2 linked regions of the Lewinella sp. 4G2 genome follow. The protein of the gene in region 2 interacts with the protein of the main gene of each other region in a pairwise test. Links are inferred from orthologs where the notes say so. Each region holds a gene or a part of one and is shown on either strand. Other genes may lie near its edges.

What was found.
Region 1: the proteins of A3850_RS09540 (region 2) and topA interact in binary tests that used the Escherichia coli proteins (3 or more experiments, as listed by UniProt). The link is inferred for Lewinella sp. 4G2 from one-to-one orthologs.

Annotation. Positions count from the first base shown.
Region 1 is NZ_LVWJ02000014.1:2,758,748-2,765,514, reverse strand. What follows is about bases 1,403-4,527. They hold topA (type I DNA topoisomerase), read left to right. Parts: upstream 1,403-1,736; coding sequence 1,737-4,319; downstream 4,320-4,527. Other genes in these bases: A3850_RS11570 (DUF3467 domain-containing protein), read left to right, coding at 4,361-4,527; A3850_RS11580 (NADPH-dependent FMN reductase), read left to right, coding at 1,403-1,646. Also shown: A3850_RS11585 (ABC transporter substrate-binding protein), read right to left, coding at 1-912; more of A3850_RS11580, read left to right, coding at 1,110-1,402; more of A3850_RS11570, read left to right, coding at 4,528-4,699; A3850_RS11555 (hypothetical protein), read left to right, coding at 5,258-5,551; A3850_RS11550 (HNH endonuclease), read right to left, coding at 6,140-6,535. UniProt on the Escherichia coli protein: Releases the supercoiling and torsional tension of DNA, which is introduced during the DNA replication and transcription, by transiently cleaving and rejoining one strand of the DNA duplex.
Region 2 is NZ_LVWJ02000014.1:2,231,286-2,237,849, forward strand. Bases 2,473-5,394 are described here. They hold A3850_RS09540 (YigZ family protein), read right to left. Parts: upstream 4,303-5,394; coding sequence 3,643-4,302; downstream 2,473-3,642. Other genes in these bases: A3850_RS09530 (glycosyltransferase family 39 protein), read right to left, coding at 2,473-2,565; A3850_RS09535 (ParA family protein), read right to left, coding at 2,658-3,431; A3850_RS09545 (DUF1905 domain-containing protein), read right to left, coding at 4,349-4,891; A3850_RS09550 (S41 family peptidase), read right to left, coding at 4,944-5,394. In the rest of the region: A3850_RS09525 (gliding motility-associated C-terminal domain-containing protein), read left to right, coding at 1-1,072; more of A3850_RS09530, read right to left, coding at 1,069-2,472; more of A3850_RS09550, read right to left, coding at 5,395-6,564.

The sequences.
Region 1 (6,767 bases), 530 kb from region 2 along the record:
GGCGTCCGTGAGTTGGGTCTGGACGTTCTTTTCGTAGAGGTAGTCGATGAAGTTGAGGGCCATGACGCGGTTGGGCGCGGTGGCCGGTACCGTGATGCAGGTCATGTTCATGAAGTTGTCGTCCGTCGCCTGGGTGCGGGGGAGCTTTACGCGCCAGGCATCTCCCGCGGCGTAATGGGTTTGGTTGCCATTGAGGAACCACCGCATTACGGCGCCTGAGGAGACGAAGGCCATGTCTAACTCTCCGGCGAGCATCCGTTCGAGGACGTCGTAATCGTTCCCCTGCAATCCACCGGCAGCCTTATTGTAAATGCCTTGGGCCCAGAAATCCGCGGCCTGTTGGTTCAGAGTAGCGTTGAGCCCCGCGATCACGCCCGCCAATCCGGAAGAGTCGGGGTGGGCGGCGCCGAGGCGGATCCCCCGCAAGGGAGCTTCCAGGACGCCCCGGTAGGTAGAAGCTTCCTCGGCGGTGACGGCGTTCGGGTTGTAGACGGTGGCCATCGTCCAGCGCGTCAGGCCGGAATAGTAGCCTTCGTTATCCACGTAAGCGTCGGAGACCTCCCCCTGGGTGAAGGCGTTTACGAAGAAAGGTTGAAGGACGTCGAACCCACGCAAACGGGCGGCGTCTTCCAGCGTTGGGACCAGTACCACGTCCCCCTCCAACCCGGCACCTGCGGCAGCGCCCGCCATGATCTCGCGCATGGGTTTGATGACGACTTTTACGTCGATTCGCATCCGGTCTTCAAAGGCTTTGATGATGGCTGCATCCTGGGCCAGGTGGCGCCAGGTAACGACCGTCAGGCCTACGGGCCGCTCACCGGGAGTCGTCTTACTAGCAGGCTTCCGGTCGGATTTGCAGGAAACCAGGCAGAGGAGGATGGCCAACAGAGTGAAGCGAAGCGTGGTGAGCATTGGTGGTAGAACTTTGGCGTGCGAAGGTAGCGAAAAGCCAAAAGCCCACAACCGCACACGGTGGTTCTCCATTACTGCTGGCGGACCCCACCAACTAGCGGGAACTCAGGGTATCACTATAGAAAGACTTGGCCCACCACCGTTCACCGCTAATTAAGGATGGTATACCTTTGCCCACCCAAAACCCACCACCCCCTATGATCACCGTAATTTCCGGAACCAACCGTAAGGATAGTGTGACCCTGGCGTACGCTCAGCATTACGTGGAGGCGCTGCGCGCTGCGGGTGAAGGAGCACAATTGTTGGACCTCAGTGAAGTATCCCTCGCTGGCTTGCAACGGGAAATGTACTCGCCTGACACCATGGACGCTGCATGGCGTACGCTACAAGAGACCTATATATTAGGTGCTCAAAAGATGGTCTTTATTTCTCCGGAATACAATGGAAGCTACCCCGGCGTACTAAAGCTTTTTATTGACGGCATTAGCGTGAATAATTACAAGCAAAACTTCAGTGGTAAGATCGTCGCGTTGGTGGGCATTTCCTCCGGCCGGGCGGGTAATTTACGGGGGATGGACCACCTCGGCGACTGCCTCGCCCACATGGGTGCCTGGGTGCTTCCGAACCGAACGCCGGTCAGCCTGGCGGACCAGCATTTGGAGGACCGAATCCTCACCGATGCCCCCACCGTTGAGGAGCTAAAAAAACAAATCCAACAACTTATTACCGCGTAATTCCGTACTCTTACCGCCCCTAACGGAACAGCACGGCAACAAAAACGCCCCCATTTACCGACCTTATTTCTAGATCCCACACATCATCTCATGGCAAAAAACTTACTGATCGTCGAGTCCCCGGCGAAAGCAAAAACGATTGAAAAAATACTGGGTAAGGACTTCACCGTACAGAGTTCCTTCGGCCACATTCGCGATCTGGATAAGGGAGATGGCGCCGTGGACATTGCCCGCGGATTCAAGCCTAAATACGTCGTCTCCCCGGATAAGCGCAAGCAAGTCCAGAAGCTTAAAACAGCCATGAACAAGGCTGATACCGTTTGGCTCGCGACGGATGAAGACCGCGAAGGGGAAGCCATTTCCTGGCACCTTTGCGAAGTCCTAAAACTACCGGTGGACACCACGAAACGAATCGTATTCCGGGAGATCACCCCTCCCGCCATCAAGGCCGCGATCAGTAATCCCCGATTGGTGGACATCAACCTCGTCAACGCCCAGCAGGCGCGGCGAATTCTGGACCGCCTCGTGGGTTACGAACTCTCGGGCGTACTCTGGAAGAAGGTAAAATTTGGTCTGAGCGCCGGCCGCGTGCAGTCCGTCACCGTAAAACTCGTCGTCGAGCGGGAGCGGGAGATCATGGACTTCACGGCCGAACCTTTCTTCCGCGTCAACGCCATCTTCGACGTCCGCAACGAGCAGGGCCGCACGGTAAAACTCAAGGCCGAAAGCCCTACCCGTTACAATGACCGGGAGGGAGCCGAGAAATTCCTCAGCCAGTGCGCCGGAGCGGACTTTTCCATCAAGAACATTGACGTCAAGCCCACCAAACGTCGCCCCGCCGCGCCGTTTACGACGTCCACCCTCCAACAGGAGGCCAGCCGGAAGCTCTACATGAACCCGGAGAACACGATGCGGGCCGCTCAGCGCCTGTACGAAGCCGGTCTCATTACCTACATGCGTACCGATAGTATCAGCCTTTCAGAAACGGCAATGACCGCCATTGAAAAGGAGATCAAGTCCGCCTTCGGCAATAACTACAGCCAGCCGCGACGCCACAAGAGTAAAAAGAAGGACGCGCAAGAGGCCCACGAAGCCATTCGCCCCACTTACATCGATCGCCACACCGTGAACGTGGGCGACCGTTACGAACAACGCCTCTATGAACTCATCTGGAAGCGCACCATCGCCAGCCAGATGTCGGACGCGCAGTTGGAGAAAACTACCGTTGAGATTGGCGTTTCCACCGTTCCCGACGCCAAGCTGAAGGCGCAGGGTGAAGTCCTCAAGTTTGACGGCTTCCTCAAGGTTTACCTGGAGGGGCAGGACGACGACGATGATGATAAGGACGACTCCGGCATCCTCCCTCCCCTTTCCGTCGGCCAACCACTACCGTTGGCGGAGATGACGGCGACCCAGCGCTTTACGCGCCCGCCGAGCCGTTACACCCAGGCTAGCCTCATCAAGAAGTTGGAGGAGTTAGGCATTGGCCGCCCTTCCACCTACGCTCCGACGGTAAGTAAGATCATGGACCCCAAGCGCGGGTACGTCACCAGCGAAACCCGGGAGGGTACCGAGCGCAAGTACGAGGTGATGACCCTGAAGAATGGTACCGTCAGCTCCGAGACCAAGACGGAAATGACGGGCGCGGTCAAGAACCGCCTCTTCGCCTCCGACATGGGGATGGCCATCTCGGATTTCCTCGACCAAAACTTCGAGGAAGTGATGAACTACGACTTTACCGCCGAGGTGGAGGAGAAGTTTGACCGCATCGCCGAAGGCCGCGTGACCTGGACGCAGATGCTCTCCGATTTCTACCACCCCTTCCACGAAAAGGTGGAGGACACGACGGAGAACGCCGAACGCGTATCCGGAGAACGCATATTGGGCCAGCACCCCGAAACGGGCCGGACCGTATTAGTACGTCTCAGCCGAAATGGCCCCGTTATCCAACTGGGTTCACCCGATGAGTTATTGCCCGACGAAAAGCCGCGCTACGCCAACCTCCCCCTGGGAATGAGCATGGAGCAGATCGACCTGGAAACGGCGCTGCCGCTCTTCACCCTGCCCAAAGTGCTGGGTGAGATCGACGGCCAGGAAACCGCCGTTGGGATTGGCCGTTACGGACCGTACGTCCGTTGGGGCGAGACCTTCGTCAGCCTCGAAAAAGGGGAAGACCCGCATAGCGTCGACCTTAACCGCGCCAAGGAATTGGTCGCAGCTAAAAAGAAAGCGGACGCTCCGGTGATGACCTTCCAGGAACTTCCCGTACAGCGGGGTTCCGGCCGTTTCGGCCCCTTCCTGAAGTGGAATGGCATGTTCATCAACATCCCCAAACGTTACAATCCGGACAACCTGAGTAAGGACGACATGGTCGAACTGATCCAGGCCAAGATTGAGAAGGAGGCCAACCGCTACATCCAGCGCTTCCCCGAAGAGAAAATCGACGTGGAGCAAGGGCGCTGGGGGCCATTCATCCGCTTTAAAAAGAAGAGCATCAAGATTCCCAAGAATAAGAAAGGGGAACGGATGACGCGCGAAGAAGCCGCTGAGCTGCCGCTGGAGAAGATCAAGAAATTGATCACTGCGGAAATGCCAACGGCTTTCAAGACCAAGAAGAAGGCGGCTCCCAAAAAGAAGGCCCCCGCAAAGAAGAAAGCCGCACCAAAAAAGTAGCGTTCTGCTTTAACATCTACCATCAATAAAATATAGCCAACATGGCCGACGAGAAGAAACCAGCTCAGCCCCAGAACCAACTCAACATTGAACTGCCCGAGGACATTGCCGAAGGCGTGTACAGCAACCTGGCCATCATTGCGCACAGTAACAGTGAATTCGTGGTCGACTTCGTCCGCATCGTACCCAACGCCCCCAAGGCCAAGGTGAAGAGCCGGGTGATCTTGACGCCGGAACACGCTAAACGCTTAGTCTCCGCGCTTGCGGACAACATCAAGAAGTACGAAGCGCAGTTCGGAAGCATATCCTCCAAAAAGGGTGGCAACGATAACGGCCCTCAGTTCCCGCCCATGAGTTTTACGCCAACGGCACAAGCCTAAAATTAAGTTCATCCTAAGCGAGTAGCCTACACTGATCAAGTACATGAGGCCTACGACTGGCCGTAGCAAATCTTTCCGGAAAATCTACCGGATTGTTTTTCAGTTTACGGCCCCGGTGTATATTTGCAGCCGCTTAGGAAGGATGATGATGAAACCTTCTTTCCCCCCGAAGCAACTTTCCCGAATGCGGGGGACATTTCAGGGTACAAAAAGCGCCTTTTGGTCGATTAGCTCAGTTGGTTTAGAGCGTTGCATTGACATTGCAGAGGTCACTGGTTCGAGCCCAGTATCGACCACCTCCCCTCCCCCACGATCTGTGCTTCGGCGTAGATCAAATTACATCCAATCGGGATGTGGCGCAGCCCGGTAGCGCACACGCCTGGGGGGCGTGGGGCCGCAGGTTCGAATCCTGTCATCCCGACCACTTGTTTAGCGTAAGCCCTTAACTATCAACTAGTTAGGGGCTTCGCTTTTCAGATTGGGGGCGTAATTGGGGGCGAACTCTGCATTTTGAGCGTAAAACCGGCCCCGGCACGGGCTTTGTCATCATTCCCAACTATGGCTACTAGACTAATACTAATGGCATCGATTGCGGCGGCGCTGGTCAGTTGCTCCGGTAGTGGTCAAAACTTGGCACCAAACGCTACGGCGGGCGGCTTTGAACCTTCGCCCTATTATGACCCCTCAACCGATACGGTGCGCGCTGCGGTCATCCGGTTAGACTACCTAGCCAAAGCCACGGTGGACGATTGGCAAACGGGGCGGATGAACCTAACCGAACGTGAACGGACCTTAGACAGCTTGCGCGCGCTAATGGATGAACTAGCCCCGCAGCTACCCCCCGCAGGATAGCGTACTACTTAACCGGCTGCGGCGGCGGTGGCAAATCGAGCTTTAGCCGGTGCCTTTTTTATATGTAGTTTTCTGTAGTTCATTGTTCGCCCCAAAGGTTTGAAAACAACCACCGCCACGGGTGGCCTCCGGTCCTTTCATTGCTCCCAAAACAACCAAACGCGGCCCCGCCATACATTAACATTTCTTAACATCGGGGATAGCCTCCGGTCCTTTTATGGCTGTGGAAACAATAGCAGTTAGTAATACAAACTTGCTTTGTCCGCAGGTCTTAACAGCGCCCCAACTTTCCTTTTTAAAGCGTGGTCGATTTCGTCAACTTGCTTTTAAAGGCTGCTGTAATTTCTGTAATCTTTTCCCAAGAGTAGCTCCAACTTTTTTCGCTTCAAAATTTCCGTTGTTATTCACGCGGTTAGGGCTGCGAAGTTTGAAACGTACTTCGGCAAAGAACCAAAGGGGGCATGGGGGAGGTACCCGGCGCGGGGTCATCTTGCAGAAAAAGACTATTCGCCGGGCTTTCACTCCTTAGCGGTTACGGCTGCGGCGGGGCTAGAATCATTTGATTTCCAAATGAAGTTTGGCGGGCGGTCAGCTGCGGCGCGGCTCCAACTTATCCAGCACGGCGGCGCGGTCCGCAGGTAGTAGGCCGTCCAAACCTTGCACGGTTGACGTTACGTAGCCCCGTAGTTCGTACGCTCGCTTACGGTTGTGGTGACGGTGGCAAAGGGGCATAAAGTTGTCCACTTCGTACGGACTGCCTCCGGCGCTTATAGGTACCACGTGGTCCGTTACTGCGGCCGGTTCCAGTTCGTCAACGTGCGCGCAAGCCTCACACAAAGGATTGGCGGCGCGGTATCGCTTTGTAGTACTTCGCCACCGTTGGCAGTTGTAGAACTTGGCGGCCTCCATTTGCGCCGGGCTACGCTTGCGGGGGGCGGGGGCGGGTAGGTAGGCGGGGCGTTTGGGTTTGGGTAGGTTAGGCATACTGTAAGATACGGCGCGCGCGGGCGTTGGGGGCGGGCTGGCTACCTTAGGTTTTCTTAGGTTTTGAGGCTTAACCAAAGTCCGGGTGCGTCAGGATCTGCGGCGGCGCTGGTCATCGCTTTACGGGTGAACGTGCAAACTGACCCTGCATACTGGTAAGGGGTGAACTTGTAGTAATAGACGGCGGCGGCGCTTTGATAAACTTTGAATAATCAAACCCCTACGGCTACGC
Region 2 (6,564 bases):
CATCCCCGGAGAGAATTCGGACCGTTACCAAGCGCCCATGTTACCCGTGGGGCGGCACCCGTTTCGCTACCTGGTAGCGGCGGCACCTTCCAACATCAATAACAATAAATGCAGGGTTACTTCCACGATCGTGGAGGTGAACGTTCAACCTTTGGAGTTTACCATCATCGATACGATCTGCGCTGGTTTATCCTTTCCCGTTGGCAACTCTGCGTACACTGAGAGTGGCGTTTATCGTGACGATCTGATCTCCTCGCTGGGGTGCGACAGCACCGTCATCACCCAATTGACGGTCGTGCCCGATCCGGGGTTGGTTCCCAATTTTCAGGTAAATGATACGCGTTGTTCTGACGTTACCGATGGTTCCGTTTTGCTGCTTGACGTTGCCGGCGCCGCCCCGCCATTCACTTTAACGTTCGATGATAAATTCGCTGCCGGACGCATCGATAGTCTTGCGCCCGGTCCGTATTCCTATTCCATCACTGATCGGTTTGGATGCGCTGCCGCAGGTGCGGTGGAAGTAGGATCACCCGCCCCATTCGTGGTGGACCTGGGCCCCGACCTGGAGGTCGAGCTCGGAGATGAAGTGGCCGTCTTTCCCAACTCAAACTATGGCATATCCTCCCTGACCTACAGCCCTCCCGTTCCAGGGTGCGAAATGGGTTGTGACGATCTCCTTTTTACGCCCACCTCCACCCTGAACCTGCGTTTACTCGCCCTAAGCGATACGGGGTGTGTGGCCGTAGATAGTCTGGAAATCGTGGTGGTGAAGAACCGGGAAGTGTACTTTCCCAACAGCTTTAGCCCGAACGGCGACGGGGTGAACGATGACTTCGCTCCCTTCACCAGGGCTTCACGAATAGTGGCCGTGTCCTACCTGCGGGTGTTTGACCGCTGGGGCAGCCTCGTCTTCGAAGCCGAAAACATCCCCGCCAACGAATTGAGCGCGGGTTGGGATGGTAAGATCGGTGAAGAACTGGCGCCTCCGGGAAGCTACGTATACGCCTCGGAGGTCCTGTACGTGGACGGTGAAAGCCGCCGCTTCAGCGGGAGCCTGATGCTACTTCGCTAACGGCCGAGCCCATAATTGTGGCGGCTGATGATGACCCGCCCCGTCGTGGTTATATCCGCCGTCGTGGTGGAATCACTGATGGGCCAGGAGCGGAGGATGAAATCGGCCTCGGTGCTGTCCTGCACGACCGGAACCCCCGCCCGTAATAAAGCTGGAAGCGCCACGTCCGTTCCCTCGCCGGGGCTAATGTAGACGGGGAGTTTGACTTCCATTTTCTGAACGAGTTGCTCCGCCCACTGCCGCTCCGTTTCGAAGTAAGGGTACACCTGGACCCAGAAAAAGAGAATACTGAGTAGCCCGGCCAGTAGGGTGCCACCGAGGGCAAAATCACGCTTATCTCCGTAGAGGCCGATGACGCCCAGCAGGGAGAAGATCCAGTAGGCTGCTACCATTCCGAGGGCCGCGCGGAAGCCGGCGCCGGGGAAGGAAATACCACCAAACAATAGGACGAAAAAAGCGCCGAGAAAGGCAAAAATGAGGTGAATAACGGCGCCTCCCCGCACCCAATCCTTCCAAGGGTAATTGGGCGCATTGAAGTACAATTGCATCTGCTTACCCGCAAGAAGCGCCAGAACCAGGGGGAAAACGAGTGACTGGGTAAGCAGCGAGATGGCGAGGCCAGCGGCGAACAAACGCCCGGCCTGCTCTCCCCGGGCTACCTTATAAAAGAGGTCGCGCACCCCCGCCAAAAAGAATCCGAAGAGGGGAAGGAACCCAAGCGCGACGTATCCGATAAACTTAAGGTACGCCAGGGGCTGGCTCCCCCAAAACCAGTAGGAACGCACGCCCTGGTTGCCCTGAAGCAAGAGGATGACCAATGGCAAAGAGACCAAGATCATGGCGCTCAACCACTGCTTGCCTCCACCTAGGATGAACCGCGCCGCGACGATGGTCGCTACCCCAAATACCAAGGTTGAAATTGGCGCCGCCAGGCCGGCTACAAAAAGAAAGATTCCCGCCGGCAATAGATAATTGCGGCTTTTATCCGCACCCATTAGGAAGACGGTAAGCAGAAACCCGGTCTGGCCAAGTAGCGCCAGCGCATCTGGCGTAGCGACTTTACCGAAGAAGGGGAGAAAGAGCGAAGCCCCCGCTGCCAACAGACCAAGTGCGATACCTGATTTACCAAACAGCCGGGAGCCGTATTTATAAGTGAAGTAGGCCGTCAGTAGCACGGCAACCGAACTCAGCAGGCGGGGGAACAACCAAACTGCTTGCGTACTCGCATCAATGGCCGACCCGTAGCCAAAGAGTTGGTAGTAAAGAAAAGAGAGCAAACTGTAGCCCCGGAGGTTGCTGAGGGCGTGGCCGAGCGAAAGGCTTTCCGCACCGGGCCAGGGGCTGATAACGTCGGTACGAATCAGGAGCGCAGCGAAGAAAAAGAAGGAACAGATCCACAAAAAGAACTGAAAGCGGGAGGAATAACCCACCGCTGATTCGGATGTCTCCACGGTTGCCGGGGCCGGCTTCTTTTTGCGGTTCTTTTTGGGCAAGGCCTGATACTTTAATGAGTCCTACTAATGCAAGCGCCGGGGTATTGTTGGCCGAGCACCCTCCTTAAATATAGGTAGGGTGCCGCTGGCATTTACACACCTTCGTTCTTCTCCATGAACTCCTGGGCCAGGTTAAGGAAGTTGGTCGCCCCCCGGCTGCCCGCATTGATCATGACGACCGGCGCGTGCATATTCGGAGCCTCACTGATACGGGCATTGCGGTGGATGATGGTTTCGAAAACCTGGGGCCCGTACATCTCCCGGACTTTCTTGACGACCATGTTCGCCAGGCGCAGCCGTTGGTCGTACATGCTCAGTAGAATACCTTCAATTTCCAGCGACGGGTTAAGTTGTTTCTTGACGAGGCTGATGGTGTTCTCCAATTTCTTCAGACCCTCCAGGGCAAAGTATTCACACTGCACGGGGACGAGTACCGTGTCTGCCGCCGTAAGCGCATTGACGGTGATGAGGCCTAGGCTGGGAAGGCAATCGATAAAAACGTAATCGTAAGCGTCGCGCACTTTGTCGATGACGTTGGCCTTCATGACGTCTTCGCGGCGGAAACGATTGATAAGTTCCACTTCCGCACCGACGAGGTTGATGCCCGCCGGGATGAGGTGCAAATTGGGCGTTTCCGTCTCGTAAATGACCTCGTTGACGTCAAGATCGCTGACGAGGACGTCGTAAATCGTTTCGTCCAGGTTGTCGCTGGGAATTCCTACGCCACTGCTGGAATTCCCCTGCGGATCTGCATCGATGAGTAAGACCTTTCGCTCCAAAATAGCGAGGCTCGCAGCCAGGTTAATGGCTGTGGTCGTCTTCCCGACGCCACCCTTCTGGTTGGCTATGGCAATTACTTTTCCCATGGGGGGCGAAGGTAGGGAATAGTCAACAGTCCGGAACCGTTCCGCAGGACTTTGGTCGTTCGGTGATTAACTGCGCGAACGGTTGACTCCGCTCATCTAGTAGAACTGATCCAGAGCATGCTTATGTCGAATAGTTCAGGCAGATTCAAAGGCCGAAGGCGCAGTGAAGGAGTAGTGGTTGCGGGGCATAAGCTTCGTCGATCGTTGCTCGTTAGTGTACCGTGATGTCGAGACCCGCTACCGTATACTCTTTGTCCACTTCTTCCAGGTAGACTCCGCCGATGGCTGCTTTCAAGGCTTTTACTTTATCCGCCACCTGGCTGCGGGGAATTTCTAGCTGGACGGTAGCCGAATCCCCAAAATCCTGGCTGGCCATTTCCAGGTCTAACTGGCTCAGGGCGGACATCACTGGCGTCATCAATTCGTACCCGAATTTTATTTCAACGCGCCCGACGAGGGGTTGCCAACCCTTCTCTACGGATTCCACCGCCAGTGCCGCCGCTTCCCGGTAAGCATTGATGAGGCCGGAGGCGCCAAGTTTCGTCCCACCCCAGTAACGGGAAACGACGATGACGACGTCGGACAGCCCCGCCTTATCAATTTGCCCGAGGATGGGTTTGCCGGCGGTTCCACTCGGTTCGCCGTCGTCGTTAGCCCGCCAGCGGTCGGTTCCCTCGCCGATGCGGTAGGCGTAACAGTGGTGATTACACTTGTGGTGGAGGGCGGCCTCTTCCTCCACGATGGCCAGTGCTGCGGCCTCATCGCGCACGTGGGCCAGCCGGGCGACGAATTTGCTGCCCCGGTCACGGAACTCCCCGTGGGCGTCGCCGCCGGTGGGAATGAGGTAGCGATCTTGGTTAGGGTCAGGCATTTGTCGTGGCTTGGAAAGGCCGGAAAGGTACAATTGCCGGCCAGTACTATTTCCAATTGGCGTTGTCCGCCTTGATGTAAGCGTTGAGTTCTTTAGAATCCAGCACACCGTTGGTGCTCTTGAGGTACTCATGTATCTGTACCGTCTTTTTTACACGCGTGGCCGCACCCTTTGGCTTTCCCATCAGGTACAACATACTGCGTTGGCGGCCTAAGGTCAATAGATGAAAAACGCGGCGGGCCTCCTCATCCATCGCCCATAACTCGGACACCTCCTCGGGTAGTGGCATCCCGTATTTGGAGTCATCCGGGCGGAGGGTGATCTCAATCTCTTCGCCATCATCCACCCGGTGCTCCTTTTGGATCTCTTTACTGATCAGAATAAAGTAGTTGCCATTCCCATCCGGGTGCAGCGCCCGGTGGGTTGCCCCTTCACCGTTGATCTGCATGATGACCCGGGTAAGGGCGTTGTCCGGATCTAACAAATCGGCGACCACCTTTCGCTTCACCTTGATGATATTGAGGTAGACGCCGCCGTAGTTCGTGCCGTCTTCGGCGGAGGAGATAATGGAAGTAAAAGTGATTTGCATGGGCGCAGAGTTATCAAAAAATCATTGCTGGAAAAACATCGTTGGTACAGTTCTACCGGCCAAGTTCTTTCAATACTACCTCAATGGCTTTATCCAACTGCGGGTCCCGCCCCAACTGGCGGTCGGCGGCCGTGTTGTCGATACGAATGTCGGGTTCCACGCCGGTCTTTTCGAGGTTGCGACCATCCAGCCCGTACACACCCCAGCTGGGGAGACGGTAGTAGGAGCCATCGACCAGGCCCTTGCCGGAGGTGAAGATGATCCAGCGGTAGGTTGGCGTTCCGACGACGGTGCCCAGACCTAGTTGCTTGAAGCCCTCCGTGGTAACCTCAGCGTCGCTAAGGCTCTGTTCATTGATCAGTAGGACGATGGGTTTTGCCTGAGGAGCGAAGTTCGGCTGGGTAGCCGCGGCACCACCGCGGTACTTCCAGGTAGCGTAGGGGCGCTGGCTCAGGAACTGCAGCACAGCATCGTGCACGTTACCACCCGTATTGTAGCGGAGGTCCAGGATGAGCCCGTCACGTTGGTAGCTTTCGCTGACCATTTCGTCGAGGAAGGCATCCAGCTGACTGCCGCCCATGTTTTTCATGTGGACGTACGCTACTTTTTTGTCGGTCTTCCGGTCCACTCTGCCTTGGTTATCGTCCACCCATTCGTCGTAGCGGTGGTTTCTCTCGGTAGGGTAGGATACGGGGTGGAGGCGGACGGTTTTTGCTTGCCCATTTCCTCGCACCAGCGACAGCGCCACCTCCTGGTCGCGGGAGGGGAGGGCCAGGTAGAATTCCCGGTTCATGGATTCGTCGACCGGCGTGCCGTTGATGGCTACCAATTTGTCTCCCGCTTTAATGTCAAGGCCCGCGCGGTCGGCCGGCCCGTCGGCGATGATGGAAGCAACGCGGTAGGGATCGTCCTGATCAAAGGCCAAACCGAGGGCCACGGTGGTAAGGTCAACCTGAGTTTGCTCTTCGCTGCCGTTGGAATTGAAGCCGAAGTGGGAGGTGTTGAGCTCGCCCAGTAAGTCATTGGTCAGGCGCCGCAGATCGGCCCGATTGGTGAGGTGAGGGAGGTAGCGGGCGTACGCATCGCGAAGGGCGGCCCAGTCGGTACCGTGGAAATCTTCGTTGTAAAAATTCTCCTCCATGTTGGCCCAGGTTTCGTAGAACATTTGGGCAAACTCTGGAGCCAGGGAACGGCGAAAGGCATGTTTAATCGTGATGGGTTTCAATTTGCCCTGCCCAACGTTGATGCTCTGAATTTGCCCCCGACCCAGGAGGTAGTATTTTCCTTTCACTTCCACCAGATCGTTGGCGCCGCCGACGCCACTACCTTCGATCTCTTTGGTTTTAGGTGCTTCGAAGGGCTCAAAGGTCGTCACGTAGAAACTGCGTTTGCCGGCGTGATCAGAGCCGTAGAAAACCATGGTTTTTTCACCGTCCATCACTACGTAAGGATCGGACTGACTGCCGGCGCGGGGGCCAACGGGCTCGAGCCTTTCCATAATATTGGTCAGGTCAATTTTTACTTCGACGGAGTCTGATTTTTCCTTCTTATCTCCAGCAAATAATTCATCAAATTTTTCCTGGCGGAAGGGAGCATCGAACCGTAGCAGGGGAAGGCGGAAGAGACGCTCATCCCCACCTCCCCGTGGATAATTAGGTTGGTGGCGGGAAGAG